Regions from separate parts of the Paenibacillus sp. FSL H8-0315 genome, predicted to be linked through region 1. Evidence: riboswitches for the same ligand, from Rfam matches in the RefSeq annotation. Region 1 holds a riboswitch; the other holds the start of a gene.

Region 1 (6,318 bases):
TATCCAGACAGAATTCACTTTGCATCCCACAGATCACCAGATTCGTAATCCCGAGCTTCTGGAGTTCATCTTGCAGTTCCGTTCGGTGAAAAGCATCCCAAGTAGGCTTCTCAACGATAACTTCGCCTTCCTGCGGTGTGATGCGGTGACTGATCTGCCAAGTGGGTGTACCTTTTGTGTACTCCTCATCTTCGGTATGTTGAATATACACAATAGGAGTACCTGCTAATCGAGCTTTTTGCTGAAGGGAGACAATCCTGTCCATCACACCCTCTTCATCGTACAGCTTTAGATCATAGGAGAACATGGCTTCTTGAACATCGATAATTAATAATGCTGTTGATTGTTCCAAATGAATAACCTCCAAGAGCTTTTTTTAAAATCATACCAGAAACTGGGACAGACTATCTACCTACTAGAAGTTACAACTGTTAAAAATAAAAACCGAGTATCTGTAAGCAGATACCCGGACGATTTCATCAAACATTTATTTGCCACGCTTATTATGCCAGATCAATGCATGCAGCTGTGGAAGTACACGAACCTTGTTCATACCCGAATCCGCGATTACTTTATTAAACAACCACTCCAGCCTTCCCAGAAGTCGAGCAGAAATGTTGCCCTCTTCCGTGACATCATCATTACCAGGCTGCAGAAAGAGCTGCACATTCGGATATCGCTGGTGAACGTTTTTCGCATAATCAAAATCATTATCATCAAACACTACGACCTTCAAGCTATGTGTAGAACGACCCAGTTTCTCCATCTTACTCATGATGTTATCTAGCATTTCCCAATTCGTTGTCATTCCTGAGCTTGGAGGTTTAGGACTGATTGTCAGCACATCCACGTCATTGAACCAATCCTGCCATTTACTCCCCTGAGTTTCTATCGCTGCTTTTATTCCACGCTCATGAAGCAGATTGATGAAGGTACCCATTCCTTCACCAATCAAGGCAGGATTACCGCCTGAAATCGTAACACAGTCGAAATTATCTCCAGCTAACGCCAATAATTCATTTATGATTTCTTCTGCTTCCATCATGCGAACCTTATTCTTAGCCGTACCATCCCAAGTAAAAGCGGAGTCACACCAGCCGCAGCGATAATCGCAGCCATAGGTGCGGACAAACATTGTCTTCACTCCAATTACCGCACCTTCGCCTTGAATAGTTGGACCGAACATTTCAATTACAGGAATCTTACTCACAGTCACAGCCTCCATACAAACGGTAGGATGGCCCTTCATACGGAACATCTTCAGCCAGCACCTCTGCCCAAGAGGTTGGAGTCTCCCATAGCTTTACCGAGTACAAAGGCAACCCTGCTTGCTTAAGCTTGTAGGCAATATATGAAGACATATTCTCTACTGTGGTGCGGAAAGACAACAAGGCTACTTTGGAGCCCGTATTCGTTAACGTCTCTAACACAGGTTCATTTCCCATGGCAAGAAAAGCGTGATCTAAACGATCTACAAGGCTTTGTTGTACTGTCATTTTGATATCGCTGAAATCAATGACGAAGCCTTCATCCGAGTGGCCTTCCGCGGCCATAGGTTTGCCCTTAAGCACTACTTCGAGCTTATAAGTATGTCCGTGCAGATTGCTGCATTTCCCTTTGTGTCCCACTAACTGGTGTGCCGCATCGAACGTAAATATTTTGCAGACTGAAACCTCGTTAAGCATTAAGAACCGGCCTCCATTCTCTCCGCCTCATATTGCTCAAGACCACGCTGACGCAATAGACAGGCTGGACAAGTACCGCAGCCACTGCCAATAATACCGTTGTAACAGGTCAGTGTGTGTTCGCGAACATAATCAAAATACCCCAGTGCATCGGCCATTTTCCACGTTTCTTTTTTATCCAGCCACATTAGGGGAGTGTGGATCGCAAACTCATAGTCCATAGATAAGTTCAGCGTAACATTCAATGATTTCACAAAAACATCACGGCAGTCCGGATAACCGCTAAAGTCCGTTTGGCAAACCCCAGTGACGATATGGGAGTACCCCAGTTGTTTAGCTAATATTGCGGCAAAAGATAAAAACAACAAATTCCGTCCATCGACGAAAGTACTTGGAAGCTCATCTCCTTCACCAGCCACGATATCTATATCCTGACGGGTAAGTGCATTGGGTGCCAGCTGATTGAGCAGCCCCAGATCAAGAATATGCTGTTTTACATTAAACTTAGCTGCTATCTCTGTTGCAACTTCGATTTCAGCCGCATGACGTTGATTATAGTTGAAGGTAACTACCTGCACTTCCTCATACTGCTGCAATGCCCAAACCAGGCAAGTGGTGCTATCTTGTCCGCCGCTGAATACGACGAGTGCTTTTTTGTTCATATGAATCTCTCCTTATCACAAGTTGGAATTTAGCGGTTGTCCACTTTTTCTGGATAGAGGTCGTGATTGATTAAGCGGTGTTCCGCCATCGCCTCATACTTCGTACCCGGTCTTCCATAGTTGCAATAAGGATCAATTGAAATGCCTCCGCGCGGAGTGAACTTGCCCCATACCTCAATGTAACGCGGATCCATCAGAGAGATCAGATCATTCATAATAATGTTGACACAGTCCTCATGAAAATCACCATGGTTGCGGAAGCTAAACAGATACAGCTTTAATGATTTGGATTCCACCATTTTTTGTTCAGGAATATACGAAATATACAGCGTGGCAAAATCCGGCTGACCCGTTACAGGACACAAGCTAGTGAACTCAGGGCAGTTGAATTTAACAAAATAATCACGCCCGGGATGTTTGTTATCAAACACCTCCAGAATGTCTGGATCATAACCAAACTTGTACTGTGTTCCCTGATTACCAAGCAAAGTAACTTCCTGCATTTCCTCTTTCAATCTTCCTTCTGACACGACAAAAAACCCCTCTCTTTTCCTTCGGCCTTGGCCGGTAATGGAAAGAAGAACGAGATTTCGAAAACTTGGCTCCACTAAGAAGAAACGGAAGCAACGTCCGGATAAAGGACAGCAACCGCTTGTACTGTTTAATATATTCTTAGTTTTTTATAGAGGGAGTTCGCGAACCTCTCCTGCACAACTTAGCGCAGACTTCTTCTTAAAGCATATTGCGTCTTGAACTATACCATGGGTAGCCCGCTCCTGACAAGTTCTACTCTTTACTGTTACCTTATATAGATCAGCAAATAACTCCAGATTAACGTGGATAGACCTGCGTATGTAGAGATTAGGAAGCTCAAAAACCACGGCAATTTGATCGCGGATTTCTTTTTAATCACATGAACTATTCATATGGTTAATTAAAATGTAGCAAAAAAAAGGATTCAAATCCTAAGAAAGGGGTAACTTATTCATAATAATCTTCGAGCTAAGGGTGGGAGCATTTTATGGAACAAAGTATACAGCAGCTTATGGATTGGCTTAACAATCATTTGAATGAAACAATCGCTATTGAAAAGAAAGAACTTCGTGATTTGGATAAAGTTCATTTCAATTTAGAGTCCGTAGATTTCCGGAGTGCAGACGACGTAATTGATGAATATCTTGGAAGTGCACTGATATTAAGAGGTTTCGGCAGCACACTTAACGCCGATGGTGAACTGGTATCCCTGCCACAATCCACTTATGATTTAGCTGTTGAAGGTCTTCAAATCGTAGACTTAGCCGACCGCAAGGCAGAAATAACTACGGACAGAGCTAATTACACCCTTTCAGTAGATTAAACGAACATGATTATGATAAGCAAAAAGAGCCCACAGCGATCTGCGGGCTCTTTTTGCTTATCGTTTATTCTTCTCCAATGATCTCCACTTCAGTTTCCAGCTCTACACCGAATTTATCCTTCACAGTCGCTCTTACATGGTGGATTAGCCCGATGTAATCACTGGCTGTTGCATTATCTGCATTCACAATAAATCCCGCATGCTTCTTGGATACCTCAGCACCGCCGATTCTTGTACCCTGTAAGCCGCTCTCTTGAATTAACTGACCTGCAAAACGGCCTGGAGGCCGCTTAAATACACTCCCACAGGATGGATACTCAAGCGGTTGCTTCGATTCACGTAAATATGTTAGTTCATCCATTTTTGCCTTGATCGTTAAAACATCACCGGAAGTCATAGCAAATTTGGCCTCAAGTACAATATACTCACCGCTTGCGAATACACTTTTTCTGTATCCCCATTGCAGCTCATCTCCTTGCAGAGTTACCAATTGCCCGTTCTTATTTATAGCTAGTGCACTATGCAGGACATCTTTGATCTCACCGCCATAAGCACCTGCGTTCATATAGAGCGCTCCACCAACTGTTCCTGGAATGCCACAGGCGAACTCAAGACCCGTAAGCTCCTTATCAAGCGCATATCTGGAAACATCAATTATTTTGGCACCACATTGCGCATATAAGAGATTGTCGCGAATTCCCATTTCGGTCAGTCCTGCCGTTTGCAGAACGATTCCACGTACCCCTCCATCACGGATAATCACATTGGAGCCATTCCCAAGTACCGTAAGGGTTATCCCATTTTGTTCTGCATATGTAACAATCTTTTGAATTTCATCATAAGTAGCTGGTGCAGCCAAAATATCAGCTTTTCCGCCCATTTTAGTGTACACGTGATCTTTTAAATTCTCATGACTTTTCACTTTTCCTGCAGTCATTAGCTGCTCTAGGTCATCTTGAATTTTGTCAATATTCATGTTTTCATGCTCCTTTAACCATGTATAAATGATGGTCCTTGATCTATTTTAAAGAGTTATTATGAAATTGTAGGCAACCACAACTGTAACAACGAACAGGCTCCCTTGTCAATGACGGGAGCCTGTTCGTTATATGATTTTAGATGATAATTACACAGCTTTATAGGCAGCAAGCTCGTAAGGAAGACACAGTGGCACACCCGTACGTGGATCCGGAACGATATCCGCTTCAATTCCAAACACTTCCCGCAATACATCTGGTGTCATAACCTCAGTAGGTGAGCCTTCGCTAACCACAGTACCGGACTTAATCGCTACCATATGCTGCGCATAACGAGTAGCATGATTCAAATCATGCACGACCATGATAATGGTACGGCCTTCTTCCTCATTCAGCTTTTGCAAAAGCTGAAGAACTTCGAGCTGATGCGCCATATCTAGGAACGTTGTAGGCTCGTCAAGGAATAAAATATCTGTTTCTTGAGCCAACGCCATAGCGATCCAAGCGCGTTGACGTTGTCCACCAGAGAGACGGTCAATAGGGCGATCATGAAAAGATTCCATGCCCGTAACAGAGATGGCATTGGAGATGATGTTGCGATCTTCTGCGGTCATCGTGCCAAATCCCTTTTGATGAGGGAAGCGACCGTAACTGACCAGCTCAGATACCGTCAGACCGTCAGGAGCCGTTGGGTTCTGCGGTAGAATCGCTAGCTGACGAGCAACCTCTTTAGTTGAAAAGTTATGAATCGATTTGCCGTCCAGCATTACGGTGCCACTCTTCGGCTTCATAATCCGGGCCATCGTTTTGAGGATTGTAGATTTACCGGAGCCGTTAGCGCCCACTAGTGCGGTGATTTTCCCCGTAGGGATAGACAAGTTCAAGCCTTTAACTATAGTAGCCTCTGCATACCCAATACTTAATTCTTCTGTATTCAAACGTTCTGACATGATCTACAACTCCCTTAAAAGTTTTATGGAGCTATGCTCCTAAGTATGAACTAATTTACGCTTTAGACTTGGCGAGTAAATATAAAAAGTAAGGTGCGCCAATAATCGCAACCACAATGCCAGTCGGAACTTCCGCAGGTTGCAGCACCCATCTGCCGATGGTATCAGCGGTAATCATAAGAAGCGCCCCTGTCAAAGCACTAGCAGGTAATAACACTTGATGGCGGGGTCCCACGAGCCTGCGAGCCAGGTGTGGTGCTATCAGGCCGACGAAGCCAATACCTCCGCTTACCGCGACGCAGGAGCCGGCAAGCGCTACGGCTGTTACCAGAAGGAGAATACGTTCCTTCTCCACACGCATTCCTAGACCTAATGAAGTATGGTCCCCTAGATTCAATACATTTAGAACCCGGGCTTTATAGAAGGCGAACGGTAACAGAATCGCGATCCAAGGCAGCAAAGCAAGGACGAATCTCCAATCCCCACCCCATATTTTCCCGGCGATCCAAGTAGCTACAAATTGATAATTATTAGGATCAAGCTTAAGTGCCAATACAAGCTGGCAAGCATTGATTCCTGCAGCGACCGCAATCCCGATAAGGATCAGCCTTGTAGGAGACAGACCATCTGCCTTCCGGTAGGCAAGAATATAGATTAAAGCTGCGGTCAGGCCAGCCCCACCAAGCG
Region 2 (6,318 bases), 4.5 Mb from region 1:
GACTTCATTCGCTGCTGAGGCAATACTTTGAATGCCTAAATTGATTTCTTCCATTGCTCTCGAGTTATCTGATGCACTGCTAGCGATAGTCGTACTACCTTTGCCGATTTCTACTACCGATGAGCTGGAGTGTTCCGCCATATCATTGAGAACCTCAACACGTTCTTTTAAAGAGTTGGAATCCGCAACGACAGTATTAGAGGTTACCAGTACATGTCCAATCATTTCTTTCAGGCGTTGGGTCATCGCTTGGAAGCTTACGGACAACTGTGCAACTTCGTCATTTCCTTTAACTGATAATTCTTCGGTGAAATCTCCCTCTGCGAGCCGGGCACTATAAGCTGCCAGTTTTGAGATTGGACGTGTTATACGCACACTCATGAACCATGCACCAGTTAGGCCGATGATCAACGTCAGAAGTGTGATTCCGGCACTTGTCCATAGAATACTGTCTGTTTTTTCTTGAATGAAGCTTACGTCACTGCTTACACCGATAACCATCGTACTTCCGGGAATACCGATATAAGCTGTTTTATGTATACCATGTGCGTCGCTATATGTATCGCTTAGTCCAGTTTTTCCTTTAGAGGCTTGTTGCATTGCAGAGGATACGGTGACACTTTCTGCCCGTTGCAATTTTGCATCGTGATCTGCGGATAGAATCTCAGCTTCTTTCCCTTTCAGATTGACCAGAAAAATGGTTTCCACTCCATGTTGTTTCCTCTTTTCCTGAAAATAGAACTCGAGATTGGTGGCAGACTGATCGTTCTTATTTAGGGTTTGCTGGGCGTGCATTACGTTGAGATTCTTATATACGTCCTGAGCAGCGGCAGTAAGGATTTTGTTAATCTGCGGCATAACATAGCTGTTGAAGATACTGATAGAGATAAAATAGAAGCTGGTGCTTAACAAAAGAGACGTGAGCAACAGAACAACAAATAATAAACGCGTAAATTTGCGACTGATCGAATGCTTGATACGAAACATATCGTTCTCTCCTTTTTTTATGGACGGTGAGGTCATTTCTTTTTTAGTCTTCACTAGATACTCCATGCCAACTGCTGGAAATTGGCGACCCGAGATATATTCCATAGTTATGTCATATTTCTACTAAATGGATCGGGAATAAGGTGTTTGATACTATTCTATAGAATTAACCTCTGGATGAATAGTGAAAGTTTTGTCCTATAGAGCATTTTTTTCTGAAAAAAATGAATTATTGCTGACTATTTTAGATAATTGGCGAAAAAAAAGAAATGGAACTACCAATTTCATATAAAAATATTATTTTTATGGATTGTTAAGCGCTATTGTGATAGAGTATTAATGTTTTGTTCCGAAAATTTAATATTGTAAGCCGCGGTTCGTAACCATCCCGCGTAAACAAAACTAGGAGGAATTTCAGTAATATGTTTAATTTGCTGTGGGGAGTTTTATTTGTTATTGTCAATTTTGCTTTTTTTCTACTCTGTTACCGCTTGTTCGGGAAAAGTGGAATGTATGCCTGGGTAGGTATTGCTACTGTAATTGCTAACATTCAGGTAGCTAAGACGATTGCTATGCCATTTGATATTGTGATGACACTCGGAAATACGATGTATGTCACTTTATATATGACCAGCGATTTACTTAATGAGAAGTACGGAAGAGCGGAAGCACGTAAAGCGGTCTGGTTTGGTTTCTTCACCTTGCTTATGACTACAGTCATTATGCAGATGGTATTAGTATTTAAGCCGCAGGAGACCGATATCGCTCAGTCTTCTTTGGAGACGATTTTTGGGCTGATGCCTCGACTAGCTTTGGGTAGTCTTACTGCTTACTTCATTAGTCAGTTCCTAGATGTTCGGTTGTACTCTTGGATTCGTAAATATTACAGCACCTCAAGTCAGCTGTGGATTCGTTCCAACGGTAGTACGATGATTAGCTCCTTTGTGGATACACTTATTTTCTGTACCATTGCGTTTGCGGGCTTGTATGACTGGAATGTATGGCTTGAAATTTTGCTTACGACTTATCTAGCGAAGTTCTTACTAACCGCAGTAAGCACACCTATCTTATATATCGCCCGAACCTTTACTTTTGCTGAAGAGGGTTCACCATCATCCGTTCAAAAGAAGGACTAAACAACAATACAGCCAGCGCGTACCGATCATAATCGATGCGTGCTGGCTGTTTTTTCGTTGTAAGATGGACTTAATCGTTACATGAAAGATGTGTACATAAAAATAATATAAAGCTAAAATAAGCTATCGTAGCAATTCTAGCGGGTTAGTTTAACAGGAGCGCCGGCGCTTATCACATATCCTTTAGTTTGGGCTGGACTTGCGGGGCAGTCCGATTGAAGAGAATGTATATAGTCGGTAGTCACAGAAATTACGAACAGGTGTGATCAGGATGAATCTAGTAGTTCCTATACTGCGTCATGCAGCACAGCAGCCCGACAGCATTGCCTTAACCCATGACCAAGCAAGTCATACCTATGCCACATTAGTAAAAACGATGCGGAGAATCGCGAATGGCTTACAGCAAAAGGGTCTGAGGCATGACAAAATCGCGATTTTATCTACGAATCGTATTGAATTTGTTGAGGTTTTTTTGGGGGCGATTTATGCGGGCTGTGTTCCCATTCCCTTAGATCCCAAGTGGAGTGCTAATGAACTGCAGGTTATTATAGAGCAGTGCCAGCCGACAATGATTTTTGCCGAGCCGGAAGCCGCAAAGAATCTGGTTTTCAAGGATCAAACGATCCCAACGCTGACCTTCTCAAATGAACGAACAGGTTCCTATGATCAGTGGCTGGCTGCCCTGAAGCCGGAGGCTGAGTTGGATGAGACGAATGAATTATTATTTATTGGCTTTACTTCAGGCACAACCGGATTGCCCAAAGGTTATATGCGTACCCATTTATCATGGTTAAAAAGCTTTGAGGTTTCGAATATTGCTTTTGAATTGGACGCTATGAAGGATGTTTTGGCACCAGGTCCATTTGTGCATTCCCTATCCTTATTCGCCGTAATGCAGAGTCTATATGGTGGAGCAACCTTTCATATCACACAAAAATTTAGTGCCACGCAGGTGCTAGAGCTGTGCCAGCAAATTCCGGGCGTGGTGCTGTTCGTCGTACCAACAATGATCGAATCCATGATGCAGCAGGCTGTACCTGGGCAGATACAGATTGATGCGATTATTAGCTCAGGTGCAAAGTGGTCGGAGTTGTCCAAGAAAAGGGGCATGGAAGTGTTTGGTGGAGCGCGGCTTTATGAATCCTACGGTTCTTCAGAAGCGAGCTATATTAGTTATTTGGATGTTCTGACCGAGCATAATCCGATCTCTGTAGGCAAACCTTATCCCGGGGTGCAAATTTCCATTCGTGATGACCAGTTCCGGGAAGTCCCTCCTGGGGAGATTGGGCAGCTATATGTGCGTAGTGATATGATATTTTTAGGCTACCATCAATTGCCGAATGAGACAGCAGCAGCTTTTAGAGAGGGATGGCTTGTTTTAGAAGACTATGTTTATCAGGATGAAGCTGGTTATTTATATATGGCGGGACGTTTGAAGAATAAAATCATATCCGGAGGGCTGAACGTTTATCCGGAAGAAATAGAGAGGGTGCTGGAGTTTCTTCCGGAAATAGATGAAGTGATGGTGCTTGGCGTGCCTGACGATTACTGGGGAGAACAGCTGATAGCCCTCGTGAAGTGGAGCGGAGAACAGCATTTATCTGTCGAAGAAATTAAGAATTATTGCCGCCAGTATTTAGCGAGCTACAAAGCGCCGAAGCAGCTGCTAACCCTGGATGAATTTATCTATACAAGTAGCGGGAAAATTGCCCGGCAAGCGATGAAAGACTATGTGAAAAGAGCGATGATATGATAGAAGCAGTAATTGTCATGGCAAAACGTACACCGGTTGGCAGAATGGGTGGCTTATTAAGTACACTTGAGCCGGAGGCATTACTGGCGCCGCTTATTCAGCATATTGTAGCCGAAACGAACTTGCCTAAAGAACTGATTGATGATGTCATTATTGGGAATGTTGTGGGCCCAGGAGGTAATATTGCCCGGGTAGCTGCGCTTGAAGCGGGGCTGCCTGTTTCGGTTCCGGGTGTCACCGTGGATCGTCAGTGCGGATCTGGGCTAGAGGCAATTAATATAGCAGCAAGACTGATTCAAAGCGGCGCTGGTGAGATTTATTTAGCAGGTGGTGTCGAAAGTACGAGCCGTGCTCCATGGAAAATGGCTAAACCACAGACGTTAATGGGGGTTCCACAGCTGTATACCCGTGCACATTTTACGCCTAGCTCTTACGGTGATCCGGATATGGGAATTGCTGCAGAGAATGTAGCTAGGAAATACGGGATTTCTCGAGAAGAGCAGGATCAATATGCCTTAAAAAGCCATCAAAAGGCGGTTCATGCTCAGCAAAGTGACCGGTTTCAGCAGGAGATAGTACCTCTTCAGGTAGAGGGGCAGGGGGTGAGCACCGACGAATGTCCTCGGGCAAATACGAGTCTGGACAAGCTGCAAAAGCTGCCGCCAATTTTTGAAGAAAAGGGTACCGTCACTGCTGGAAATGCCTGTCCTATTAATGATGGCGCAGCGCTTCTATTAATGATGTCTCGTGAGAAATGCCAGCAGCTTAAGCTTACCCCTATTTTGCGGGTCGTGGATGCGCAAGCTGCGGGTGTAGATCCGAACTATTTGGGTATGGGGCCTGTACCAGCTGTGCAAAAGGTGTTAAAACGCCAAAAGCTTACCGTTGCCGATTTAGATATCGTAGAGTTTAACGAAGCTTTTGCTTCACAAGTATTGGCATCACTGAACGAGCTTCAAATTCCACAGGAAAAGGTCAATCTTGGCGGGGGGGCATTAGCAATAGGCCATCCATACGGAGCTTCCGGGGCTATGTTAATGACTCGCTTATGTGCTGAAATGCAACATGCCCCTTACCAACGAGGGCTTGCTACTCTGGGAATCGGCGGTGGGATAGGTCTGGCAACACTCGTGGAGGTTATAGAATGAACAGTGTCCGACATCAGATCCATATGACTGCTGAATGGATTTCGGACTATGCACAGAGTATTGAAGCACCCGTGCAGACGATAAATGGAAAGCTGATCGCTCCTGCGACGATGTCTATTATTTTCTGGCAAGACTTCGATATTCCTTGGTTAATCATCGGTGAACCCTTGCTTCACGGCACTCAGAAATTTTCATATCAGGCTCCGATTACGGCGGGGATGATTTTGGATTGTGAATTAGCGTTAACGGGCGAGGTGCAAAAAGAAGGCAGACAGGGTAAACTGACTTTTTACACACATACGCTGGTTTGTAGGTGTGAGGGTGAGCTTATAGTCACCGCAGAAACGGTGTTAATTCGGGTAGGTGATGATCATGATAAAAAAGTGCATAACAGCTGAGGCTATCCGGCAATATGCAGCTGCTTCCCAAGATTTGGCGCCTATACATCTAGATGCAGAGGCCGCAGCCAAGGCTGGTTTGGAGCGACCCATCGCACATGGGATGTATCTTATGGGATTAGCCCAATCTTTGTATATTGCAGAGCACCCTACACAGTGGATCACTCAATATGATATGAAATTTCATAAGCCAATAGAGGTCGATAGTGTCGTGATTTTTGATTTTGTAGAGGACGATTGCTTTGTGAAAGTGATCCTTACAACAGAAGCTGGCGATGTTATTGCTGCGGGAGCTTTTGCAGTGAAAGAGGTGTAGTGATGAATAAAGTGGCCTTAATTACTGGAGCAACAAGAGGGATCGGACGTAGTATCGCCATGCAGCTTGGCAAGTCAGGTTATATAGTGGTTGTAAATGGTACGAAACAAGTCTTAATTGATGAGGTTGTGCGCGAGATCCGCCAGGCAGGCGGAGAGGCACTAGGGTACGCTGCTAATGTAGCCGATTCCGTCGCAGTCACTGCCATGGTAGGTGAGGTCATTGCCCGATACGGTCGTATCGAGGTATTGATAGCTAACGCGGGAATTGTGCAGGATCAGAAATGTCAACGTATGACGGATGAACAGTGGAAGAATGTTCTGGATGTGCATTTAAATGGCACTTATTATTGCATTCAACGAGTATTACCACATATGCGTGAAACAGGTGGGGATATCCTGTTGATGACCTCTGCTGCTGGACTAGCAGGTTCCGTGGGTCAGGTGAATTACAGTGCAGCCAAGGCTGGAATACTGGGCATGATGTGGACGCTCGCAGCAGAGCTGAAACGTGACCAGATTAGGGTCAATGCGATTTCTCCAGCGGCATTAACGGATATGACCAGACCTATAATTGACCA

What was found. Region 1 has a riboswitch for preQ1 ahead of queF (preQ(1) synthase). Riboswitches for the same ligand answer to the same signal wherever they lie in the genome.
Region 2: it holds a riboswitch for preQ1, as region 1 does, so the genes downstream of both, MHB56_RS20480 (queuosine precursor transporter) here and queF (preQ(1) synthase) in region 1, are expected to answer to the same signal.

The regions. Positions count from the first base shown of each region.
Region 1 is NZ_JBBOTA010000001.1:216,710-223,027, forward strand. Features, by position in the region: gene MHB56_RS00775 (cysteine hydrolase family protein) at 1-352, opposite strand, end outside; gene queE (7-carboxy-7-deazaguanine synthase QueE) at 488-1,210, opposite strand; gene MHB56_RS00785 (6-pyruvoyl trahydropterin synthase family protein) at 1,203-1,685, opposite strand; gene queC (7-cyano-7-deazaguanine synthase QueC) at 1,685-2,347, opposite strand; gene queF (preQ(1) synthase) at 2,377-2,850, opposite strand; PreQ1 riboswitch class I at 3,014-3,057, opposite strand; gene MHB56_RS00800 (hypothetical protein) at 3,369-3,704, shown strand; gene murB (UDP-N-acetylmuramate dehydrogenase) at 3,769-4,680, opposite strand; gene MHB56_RS00810 (ABC transporter ATP-binding protein) at 4,831-5,631, opposite strand; gene MHB56_RS00815 (FecCD family ABC transporter permease) at 5,687-6,318, opposite strand, start outside.
Region 2 is NZ_JBBOTA010000001.1:4,703,593-4,709,910, forward strand. Features, by position in the region: gene MHB56_RS20475 (methyl-accepting chemotaxis protein) at 1-987, opposite strand, end outside; PreQ1 riboswitch class I at 1,354-1,399, shown strand; gene MHB56_RS20480 (queuosine precursor transporter) at 1,410-2,123, shown strand; gene MHB56_RS20485 (AMP-binding protein) at 2,395-3,876, shown strand; gene MHB56_RS20490 (thiolase family protein) at 3,873-5,024, shown strand; gene MHB56_RS20495 (FAS1-like dehydratase domain-containing protein) at 5,021-5,422, shown strand; gene MHB56_RS20500 (MaoC family dehydratase) at 5,397-5,738, shown strand; gene MHB56_RS20505 (SDR family NAD(P)-dependent oxidoreductase) at 5,741-6,318, shown strand, end outside.